Regions from separate parts of the Pseudomonas sp. LB3P58 genome, predicted to be linked through region 1. Evidence: riboswitches for the same ligand, from Rfam matches in the RefSeq annotation. Region 1 holds a riboswitch; the other holds the start of a gene.

Region 1 (5,329 bases):
CTGCGCGGCGTTACTGGCAGGAAGCGGGGCTTGCCGAGCGGATTGATCTGCGTCTGGCGCCCGCGCTGGAAACCCTGGCTCAGCTGGATCAGCAAGCGCCATTCGACCTGATCTTCATCGATGCCGACAAAGCCAACTACCCACGCTATCTGGAGCACGCATTGCGTTTGTTGCGCGTTGGCGGTCTGGCGGTGTTTGATAACACGCTGTGGAGCGGACGGGTGCTTGAGAACAATCCCGAGAGCGAAGACACCCGAGCCATCCAGACGCTCAATCGTGCCTTGAAGGATGACTCGCGTGTGGATCTGTCGTTGTTGCCTTTAGGTGATGGGCTCACGCTCTGTCGTAAGCGCTAAACGCGGTCCTTGTGGGAGCGACGGTGCGACGATTCGACCTGCTCGCGAATAGCGGTGGGTCAGGCAAATTCAATGTCGAATGTGCCGGCCTCATCGCGAGCAGGCTCGCTCCCACATGGGTTATGTGTTGTTCGAAATTTATTTAACCGCCGACACGCGCCACACCTTGTTGCCCACGTCATCCGCCACCAACAAATCACCCTGCCGATCAATCACCACACCCACCGGCCGGCCCATGGCTTTTTCCTCGTTGTTGAGGAAACCGGTGAGCACATCAATCGGCTGCCCGGTCGGTTTTCCTGCGCTGAACGGTACAAAAATCACTTTGTAGCCACTGTGCGGTTTACGGTTCCATGAGCCGTGCTGGCCGATGAATGCGCCTTCCTTGAATTGCGCCGGCAGTCTGTTGCCTTCAGCAAACGTCAGGCCCAACGAGGCGGTATGCGGGCCGACCGCGTAATCCGGCGCAATGGCTTTGGCCACCAGGTCGGGGTTTTGCGGCTCGACGCGGATGTCGACGTGCTGACCGTAATAACTGTAAGGCCAGCCGTAGAACCCGCCGTCCTTCACTGACGTGATGTAATCCGGCACCAGGTCGCTGCCGATTTCATCGCGTTCGTTAACCGCCGTCCACAGTGCGCCGCTCCGGGGTTCCCAGGCCAGGCCGTTTGGATTACGAATCCCCGAGGCGAAGATTCGATGATTTCCGGTGGCACGATCCACTTCCCAGATCGCCGCGCGACCTTCTTCCTTGTCCATGCCGTTTTCCGCAACGTTGCTGTTGGAGCCCACGGTGACGTATAGCTTGCTACCGTCCTTGCTGGCGATGACGTTTTTGGTCCAGTGGTGATTCAGCGTACCGCCCGGCAGGTCGATCACCTTCATCGGCTGCGACTTGATCGCCGTCTCGCCGTTTTCATAGTGAAAGCGCAGCAGGCGGTCCGTGTCGGCGACGTACAGGTCATTGCCGACCAAGGTCATACCGAAGGGCGAGTTGAGGTTTTCCAGAAACACCGTGCGGGTTTCGGCGATGCCGTCGTGGTCCTTGTCCCGCAGCAGCGTGATGCGGTTCGGGCTCGGTACTTTGGCGCCGGCACGGCCCATGACTTTGCCCATCACCCAACCACGAATGCCTTTGCCGTCATCGGGTTTGGGTGGTGCGTTGGTTTCGGCGACCAGCACGTCGCCGTTGGGCAACACATAGAGCCAGCGCGGGTGATCGAGACCTTCAGCAAAAGCCGCCACCTGAGTCCCTGTCGCGGCGATGGGTTTCGTGCCGTCCGGCCAGCCGATCGCCGGGGCGATGTTCACCGTCGGGATCAGGGTTTTATTCGGTTCTGGCAGCTTGGGTGACGGGCCGTAGCCGTCGGTGACTTGCAGCCTGGCGGTTTCACCACAGGCCGCAAGCCCTCCGGCGAGCACGATGACGAGAGCGAGCGGGGGCTTGCGCATGCTGATCTTCCCTATGAATGCATTGACCTAATCAATAGAGAAGCGCGGGTGCGCGATGGTTCAACCGGTCAGCCGCGGGCTTCCTTGAACAGCACGGCAATGCCGGGGTGATAGTTGCCGGCTTCGTTGCGCAACTTGCGATAGGCATAGGGGAAATACCAGGCCACCGCGCAGGTGTGTTCCTTTTGCAGGTCGTCGAGCATGTCCTGGAGTTCTTCCGGGGTGGCGCTTTGTTGGGCTTTTTGCGGGGCGACGAACAGGCAGCCGAGTTTCAGGTCGCTGGCGTAGCTGATGCGCTTGGCGTCGCTGGTGATGTCCTGCAATGATTGCGTCAGGTTCAGGCTGTTGACGCGGGGCCAGCGCTGGGTCGCCTGAAGGTAAGCGCGTTCTTCGCTGGTCGCGATAAACAGATCGGCGCGGCCATTGCGTTCGCCTTCTTCGGTCTGTTTACGGGTCGGTGTTTGTTGCAGCGTGACCATTTCCGCCATCCAGGCCGCGGCGGACAGCAGGCTCAGGTTGGCTTTTTCGTCGAACCAGTAAGGCGTGTCGTTATCGCCGCGCACGGCGTTGTAGCGGTCGATACAGTCAAACCAGCGTTCCAGCACCGGGCGCAGGAATTCCAGCTTCGGATTGCTGATGATCATGCCTTGCATGTGGCTCACCCTTGTTATTGTGTTGTGAGGTTGTGGCTCTTTGATATCACTGCTGAGAGTGTGGCACAAGATTGGCGTCAGATAATTGATCGACGGCAGTTAATCGCTCGCAGGTCGCCCGTCTTCAATTGACGCTCCATCCCCAACCCTCTAACCTTCGCGGCTTGTTTCAGGTGCTCTGTGACCTTGGTCGACAGAGTGAAACAGGGAAGCCGGTGAGTGACTCTCTTCAAGCGACGAAGAGCCATGATCCCGGCGCTGCCCCCGCAACGGTAAATGAGTGAAGACTGCGCCTTGAGCCACTGTGTCGACTGTCGACATGGGAAGGCGCGCAGTCAGGCAAAATGCCGCTCATGAGCCCGGAGACCGGCCTGATCCATCCAGCGGCATCACGGTGGGCGATGCCAGGCTTCTTGCCGTCTATTCTTGTGCCTGCCCGCCGTTATCCAGCCTCAACGGAGAGCTCCCCCATGACTGATACCCCCGATCGTGACGAACGTCATCTGGCGCGCATGCTGCGCAAAAAAGCCGTGATCGACGAACGCATCGCCAATTCCCCGAATGAATGTGGCCTGCTGCTGGTGCTGACCGGCAACGGCAAAGGCAAAAGCAGCTCGGCTTTCGGCATGCTCGCCCGGTCCATGGGCCACGGCATGCAGTGTGGCGTGGTGCAGTTCATTAAAGGGCGCAGCAGCACCGGCGAAGAACTGTTCTTCCGGCGCTTCCCGGAACAGGTGCGTTTTCATGTGATGGGCGAGGGCTTCACCTGGGAAACCCAGGATCGCCAGCGTGACATCGCCGCCGCTGAAGCCGCATGGGCGGTGTCCCGAGAATTGCTGCGTGATCCGTCGATCGGCCTGGTGGTGCTGGATGAATTGAACATTGCGCTCAAGCACGGTTATCTGGATCTCGATCAAGTGCTCAGCGACTTGCAGGCCCGTCCGCCGATGCAGCACGTGGTGGTCACCGGTCGCGGCGCCAAGCCGGAGATGATTGAACTGGCTGACACCGTCACCGAAATGGGCGTGATCAAGCACGCGTTCCAGGCCGGGATCAAAGCGCAAAAAGGCGTCGAATTGTGAGTCAACCACGTCATTGCCCGGCGGTATTGATTGCCGCGCCGGCCTCCGGTCAGGGCAAGACCACCGTCACCGCTGCGCTGGCCCGTTTGCATCGCAATCAGGGGCGCAAGGTACGCGTGTTCAAATGCGGCCCGGACTTCCTCGATCCGATGATTCTCGAGCGCGCCAGCGGTGCGCCGGTGTATCAACTGGACATGTGGATGGTCGGCGAGCAGGAAAGTCGTCGACTGTTGTGGGAAGCCGCCGGCGAAGCCGATCTGATCCTCATCGAAGGCGTCATGGGGTTGTTCGACGGTACGCCATCCAGTGCTGATCTGGCGCGACACTTCGGTGTGCCGGTGCTCGGCGTGATCGACGGTACCGCCATGGCGCAGACCTTTGGCGCACTGGCCCTGGGGCTAGCGCGTTATCAGCCGGACTTGCCGTTTGCCGGTGTGCTGGCCAACCGCGTCGGCACCCTGCGTCACGCGCAATTACTGGAAGGCAGCCTCACTGAAGGTTTGCGCTGGTACGGTGCCTTGTCCCGGGAAACCGGGATCGAATTGCCGAGTCGGCATCTCGGTCTGGTTCAGGCCAGTGAGTTGAACGATCTCGACCTGCGCCTCGATGCGGCGGCCGATGCGCTGGCCAGCAGCTGCGAAGTCGCGCTGCCACCGGCGGTGGAATTCGCCGCGCCTGATGTGATCGCTGCAGAACCGTTGCTGGCCGGCGTGCGTATCGCTGTGGCCCGTGACGAAGCGTTTGCCTTCACCTACGGCGCGAGCCTGGATTTGCTGCGGGCCATGGGCGCCGAGTTGCTGTTTTTCTCGCCGATCCGTGACACGCAATTGCCGGAGGCAGACAGCCTCTATCTGCCGGGCGGTTATCCCGAATTGCACCATGTGGCGCTGTCACAGAACACCACGATGCTGGACGCAATCCGCGCTCACCATGCGGCGGGGAAACCGTTGTTGGCCGAGTGCGGCGGCATGCTGTATCTGCTCGATTCGTTGACCGATGTCGAGGGCACTCGCGCTGAACTGGTCGGCTTGCTGGCCGGTGATGCGGTGATGCAAAAGCGTCTGGCTGCGTTGGCGTTGCAGGCGGTCGAGTTGCCAGAAGGTTCGTTGCGCGGGCACACCTATCACCATTCGCTGACCAGTACCGAGCTTGAGCCGATTGCTCGTGGATTGAGCCCGAACGGTGGGCGAGGGGCGGAGGCGGTTTATCGTGAGGGGCGGATGACCGCCTCTTATGTGCACTTTTATTTCCCGTCCAATCCCGCCGCTGTAGCCGCATTATTTGCGCCTGACCTTGAGGCCGCCATCGCGAGCAGGCTCACTCCCACAGGGGGCTGCGTTTCTTCAGGCAGCACACCTTCCAATGTGGGAGCGAGCCTGCTCGCGAAGAGGCCATGACTGACAACGCATTTTCCGACGCTGAGCGCGCGGCGGTCTACCGAGCCATCGGCGAACGCCGCGACATGCGTCATTTCAGTGGCGGCACGGTCGAGCCCGAGTTGCTGCAGCGCCTGCTCGAAGCCGCGCATCAGGCACCGAGTGTCGGCCTGATGCAGCCTTGGCGGTTCATCCGCATCAGCGATCGAGCCCTGCGCGGCAAGATCCAGTTGTTGGTTGAAGAAGAACGCATCCGCACCGCCGAAGCCCTCGGCGAGCGCACCGACGAATTCATGAAGCTGAAAGTCGAAGGCATCAACGACTGCGCCGAGGTGCTGGTCGCCGCGCTGATGGACGATCGAGAGCGTCATATCTTCGGCCGCCGCACTTTGCCGGAAATGGACATGGCG
Region 2 (5,329 bases), 1.0 Mb from region 1:
TTACGCCGATGCGCCAGCGCCGAGCTGGTCGACCTTATGGGCCGGTAACGATAACGCCTTGCTGACGATCTTCCGGCATTTCGACAGTGCCTCGGTGAACAAAGGCCTGATCGGTGACGTGCCGCAAACGATGTGGCTGTTCGACTTCCCGCTGCTGGAGCGCACGTATTACCAGTTGGCGGTCAACTTCGACGTGTTCGGCAATGTTTCCCATCAGGCGCAAACGCGCCTGTACTTCGACCTGATCCGCAACGGCGCCGAGCAGAATTTTCTGCGCCTGATGCCGGCCAATTCGCGCGACGACTACCTCGACGACTGGTACCAGAGCGGCGGCAAATTCAAGATGTGGCTGGACTACGAGGCCATCGACAACGACAAAGAAACGGCGCTGGTACTGAACGAAAAAGACCCGAAACGCGATTTTGCCCTGCAGTTGCTCACCCGTTACGGCGACCTCAACGCCAAACCGGATCCGATCAACCGTTGTGACGGCGCTTATTGCTCGCGGCCGAACATCGATCTGGCCTTGCAGAGCGCCGAACAGGCGTTGAGTCGTCTGACTTCGCGTCCGGCGGCCGGGTTGAAGGTGATCGATCAGTTGCCGGAAGCGACCCTGCTGCGCATCGAAACCGCGAGCGGCAAGCGCGAGGTTTACAGCCTGCTGCGCAACCGGGCGCACAGTAACGTCGCGTTTCTGCTCGGTGAATCTCTGCGTTATCAACCGGGGCTCGACACAATCACCATTTTTCCGGGCGTGCTCAGCAGCTATCCGAACTTCATGTTCAACATCCCGGCCGAGCAAGTGCCCGCGTTCGTCGATGCAATGGAAAACGCCAAAGACGCTGCCAGTTTCGAGAAAATCGTCGAGCGCTGGGGCATTCGCCGCAGCCATCCGCAGTTCTGGTTCTACTTCCATGACCTGAGCCGGTACGTCCACGAGACCGAACCGGTGGAAGAGGGCGTGCTGGACATGAACCGGTACGAGAATCTTTGATGCGCGGAATTTAGAGGTGCCTGCGATCCAGTGTGGGAGCGGGCTTGCTCGCGAAGGCGGTAGACCAGTCAACATTAATATTGACTGTTATAGCCTCTTCGCGAGCAAGCCCGCTCCCACATTGGATCCGCTGCGCTTTCCCGACAAAAATACTAGGACTTTGTACGGCGCGATGATTGGCGTAAACTGCGCCCAAGCCTGCGAGGAGTTTCCATGACCGCTATTACCATTACCGACGCCGCCCACGATTATCTGGCTGATCTGCTCTCCAAGCAGAACACCCCAGGCATCGGCATCCGCGTCTTTATCACCCAGCCTGGCACCCAGTACGCCGAAACCTGCATTGCTTATTGCAAGCCGGGCGAAGAAAAACCTGAAGACACGGCGCTGGGGCTCAAAAGCTTCACCGCTTACATCGACTCGTTCAGCGAAGCCTTCCTGGACGATGCGGTAGTCGACTACGCCACCGACCGTATGGGCGGCCAGCTCACCATCAAGGCGCCAAACGCCAAAGTACCGATGGTCAGCGCCGACAGTCCGGTCAATGAGCGTATCAACTACTACCTGCAAACCGAGATCAACCCGGGGCTGGCCAGCCACGGCGGTCAGGTCAGCCTGATCGATGTGGTCGAAGACGGCATCGCCGTGTTGAAGTTCGGCGGCGGTTGCCAGGGCTGCGGCCAGGCAGACGTCACCTTGCGCGAAGGTATCGAGCGCACCTTGCTCGAGCGCATTCCCGAGCTCAAGGGTGTTCGTGACGTCACCGACCACACGCAGAAAGAAAACGCCTACTACTAAGTAAGGTGTTCGCTGCAGACATAAAAAACGGCGCCCCGTGAGCGCCGTTTTTTATGGGTGAAGCCTTAAAAGATCGCAGCCTTCGGCAGCTCCTACAGGTGTACGCATCCCTATGTAGGAGCTGCCGTAGGCTGCGATCTTTTGATCTATGGGCGATACAGATGCGCATGCCCGGCACGATACAGCGACGACTCACTGAAGTGATCACTGCCCAACACTCGCCCCACCAAAATCAACGCCGTGCGTCGAAACCCCTTTGCTTCAACCTTCTGGGCAATATCCGCCAACGTCCCCACCACCCAGTCCTGATCCGGCCAGGTCGCCCGGTGAATCACCGCAATCGGGCAATCCGCGCCGTAATGCGGCAGCAATTCGGCCAGGATCTTCTCCAGATGATTGACCCCCAGATGGATCGCCATGGTCGCCCCGTGCTGCGCCAGGCTGCCGAGCTCTTCGCCGGCGGGCATCGCGGTCTTGTCGGCGTAGCGGGTCAGGATCACGCTTTGCGACACGTCCGGTAACGTCAGTTCCGCGCCAAGAAGCGCCGCGCAGGCCGCCGTGGCCGTGACGCCGGGAATGATTTCAAACGGGATGTCGAGTTCGCGCAGGTAGCGAATCTGCTCGCCAATGGCGCCATAAAGACTCGGATCGCCAGAGTGCACCCGGGCCACGTCCTGACCCTTGGCATGGGCGGATTTGATCAGCTCGATGATCTGTTCCAGGTGCAGTTCGGCGCTGTTGACCACCTGTTCGGCGCGATGGCCTTCCAGCACGGCGGCGGGCACCAGGGAGCCGGCATAGATGATCACCGGGCAGCTGCGAATCAGCCGTTGGCCTTTGACGGTGATCAGTTCCGGGTCGCCGGGACCTGCGCCAATGAAGTAGACGGTCATCGTCGGTTCCTGTGAGAAAAAGGGGCTGGGCAAGGCTTCAGATGAAGATTGCTCATGATCAAAGACGGGGATTATCGAGGATTTTAGGCAGCGCCGGCCAACGCCAAGGTTGCCTGGGCATATTTTTGTCGTGAGATCAGCAATTTTGCCGGTGCCTGGGCCAGGTGTTCGGCCAGGGCCAGGGCGGCACTTTCCGCGACGCCGTAGCAGCCGGTGCGTTCGAACGCGATGTCCGAGCGGTGGCTGAGTTGCGGTTGATAGACGGCCAATTGTTCACAGCTGAAATACTGCAATGGTAACGCAAGCTGTTCGGCCAATTCGATCAAGCCCGGTTCTTCGCGCTTCAGGTCGATGCTGGCCAGGGCCTTGATCTGGTGAAGTTCGATTTTATAAGCCTGTAACGCCTGATCGAGCAGCGCCCGCAGCGTGCTGACGGGGCAGCCGCGCTGGCAGCCCAGGCCGACTACCAGAGTCGGCGCTGTGCTGATCTCAGTCATGCGTGGTATTGACCATCGCTTTTGCGGCGGAACAACCAGGCACTGATCAGGCCCAAGGCCAGCCAGAATCCCATGTTGGTCAGCTGCGAAGCGATTTTGAACTGAGCTTCCAGGGCTTCTGGAGCCAGCATCGAGTGGACTTCCGGTTGTGGTGCGCCGATCACATGAGGAACAGCCAGGATTGCCACGCCGAGCACTTTCATTAGCCAGTGACGACTGAACACGATCAATGCGATGCCGACCGCGGTGGAGGCGGCCGTGCCGATCCACCAGATCTGCCGTTGCGCCAAATCAGCCGCAGCAGTGCCCGGCAGTTCAGGCGGTAGGCCGAGGGTCGGTGCCAGCACGAACGTCGCATAACCGGCCAGGCCCCAAAGCAGGCCTTGGGAGGTTTTGGTCGGCGCGCGCAAGGTGTAAAGACCGGCCAGCATCAGGGCGAAACCGACCGCTACCACCAGGTTGCCGCCGGTGGTGGACAGCACGCGCTGCCAGCCGTCTTCCGGTTCCCAGGCTTCAGCATCGTGGGTGTGAGCGGCGACAGCACCTGCGGCGTGTTCGTGAACTTCAACAGCGGCGGGCTCGGATTTTTCGAACGTCTCGGCCTGCAGAATCAGCGGGGCCACCCAGAAGCTTTGCAGCAGGGTCAGCAGTAGGGCGGCCAGCAGCCCGGTGAACCCTGCGGTTTGCGCAATACGCTTGATCATGTCAGCAGGTCTCAATGGCACGGGAATGCAGAGCTGTGGCGGGTATCGTGAGCGGCGTTGTGCACCGCTTCGATGTGCGAGAAACCGGCGAAATACACAAGGCACGCACCCAGGATCGACGCACACACGGCGGCGGTCAGGCGTTGAGTCAGGGTATTGGTGGTGCTGGCGGTGCTTTTATCGGTGTTGCTGCCGGTGCTGCTGATGATCGACATGGCGCTTCCCTCTGGTCTGTCAGCGGGTGATTTAGAGCGCATGGAAGACCCCTGCGAATCGGGATCGCAGAGGTTCAAACAGCGCCCGCCCACCGCGGGTTTGTTATTCAGTGATCGTAATGGTCACTTTGTGTTGCGGGCCGGTCTCCGGGCTCACGAGGGGCACTGGCTTTCGCCTTGACCTGCAAGCATCACCTTCCCATGCCGAACTGCTGGCACAGTGGATCTGACGCTTCGCTCGCTTACCGTTGCGGGGGCAGCACCGGACTGACATGACTTTAGAGTAAAGCACATGATTCACCGGTTTCCCGTTTCACCCTGTGAAGGGCACCCGTAACAAGGCGTGTAGGAGAGCATGGGCGGGGGTTGGGCGTCAATTGGCAAGGGTTCTCAACTTGGGGCCGAGGCGACTTCATCGCGAGCAGGCTCGCTCCCACAGTTGATCGCATTCCAATGTGGGAGCGAGCCTGCTCGCGATGGGGCCAGTGAGAGCGCCACAAGACATTGACCCGCCCCCACACGATGCGTAGCCTTGCGCTTTCGAGGTTCTTCGGCGTCTGCCGAAGCTAAGAAGGGAACGCGGTCGATGCCGCGGCTGCCCCCGCAACTGTGAACGGTGATGTTCGCTGCCACGCCACTGCAAACCCTGTGCAAAGGGTTCGCGGGAAGGCGCAGCCAACGCCAGTCGAACGATTGGCACACCGTCAGCCAGGAGACCTGCCTCGAAACGAATTCTCACTACAACCGGGCGGGGTGATCCGGTGGCGAAATCTTCCGCGCGCCTATGCAGCAGCGGTCGTCGTCCCGTATGCCCGCCACCTTGCCAAAGGGCATCCGATGAAAACACTGGCCAAACTCCCCGTCACCATCGTTACCGGCTTCCTCGGCTCGGGCAAAACCACCTTGCTGCGGCACATGCTCGACAACGCTCAGGGCCGCCGCATTGCGGTGATCGTCAACGAGTTCGGCGAGCTGGGCATCGACGGCGAAATCCTCAAGCAGTGCTCCATCGGTTGCACTGAAGAAGAAGCCAACGGCCGCGTCTACGAACTGGCCAACGGCTGCCTGTGCTGCACCGTTCAGGAAGAATTCTTCCCGGTGATGCGCGAATTGGTCGCCCGTCGCGGCGACCTCGACCACATCCTGATCGAAACCTCGGGTCTTGCCCTGCCAAAACCTCTGGTGCAAGCCTTCCAGTGGCCGGAAATCCGCAGCGCCTGCACCGTTG

What was found. Region 1 has a riboswitch for cobalamin ahead of cobO (cob(I)yrinic acid a,c-diamide adenosyltransferase). Riboswitches for the same ligand answer to the same signal wherever they lie in the genome.
Region 2: it holds a riboswitch for cobalamin, as region 1 does, so the genes downstream of both, ACYZTZ_RS10375 (CbtB domain-containing protein) here and cobO (cob(I)yrinic acid a,c-diamide adenosyltransferase) in region 1, are expected to answer to the same signal.

The regions. Positions count from the first base shown of each region.
Region 1 is NZ_JBUBVE010000001.1:1,204,205-1,209,533, forward strand. It holds gene ACYZTZ_RS05635 (O-methyltransferase) at 1-356, shown strand, start outside; gene ACYZTZ_RS05640 (PQQ-dependent sugar dehydrogenase) at 495-1,808, opposite strand; gene ACYZTZ_RS05645 (hypothetical protein) at 1,877-2,461, opposite strand; cobalamin riboswitch at 2,616-2,850, shown strand; gene cobO (cob(I)yrinic acid a,c-diamide adenosyltransferase) at 2,932-3,543, shown strand; gene ACYZTZ_RS05655 (cobyrinate a,c-diamide synthase) at 3,540-4,940, shown strand; gene bluB (5,6-dimethylbenzimidazole synthase) at 4,937-5,329, shown strand, end outside.
Region 2 is NZ_JBUBVE010000001.1:2,208,862-2,214,190, forward strand. It holds gene ACYZTZ_RS10350 (fatty acid cis/trans isomerase) at 1-994, shown strand, start outside; gene nfuA (Fe-S biogenesis protein NfuA) at 1,208-1,792, shown strand; gene cobM (precorrin-4 C(11)-methyltransferase) at 1,939-2,685, opposite strand; gene ACYZTZ_RS10365 (cobalamin biosynthesis protein) at 2,769-3,182, opposite strand; gene ACYZTZ_RS10370 (CbtA family protein) at 3,179-3,886, opposite strand; gene ACYZTZ_RS10375 (CbtB domain-containing protein) at 3,898-4,101, opposite strand; cobalamin riboswitch at 4,223-4,451, opposite strand; cobalamin riboswitch at 4,628-4,840, shown strand; gene cobW (cobalamin biosynthesis protein CobW) at 4,939-5,329, shown strand, end outside.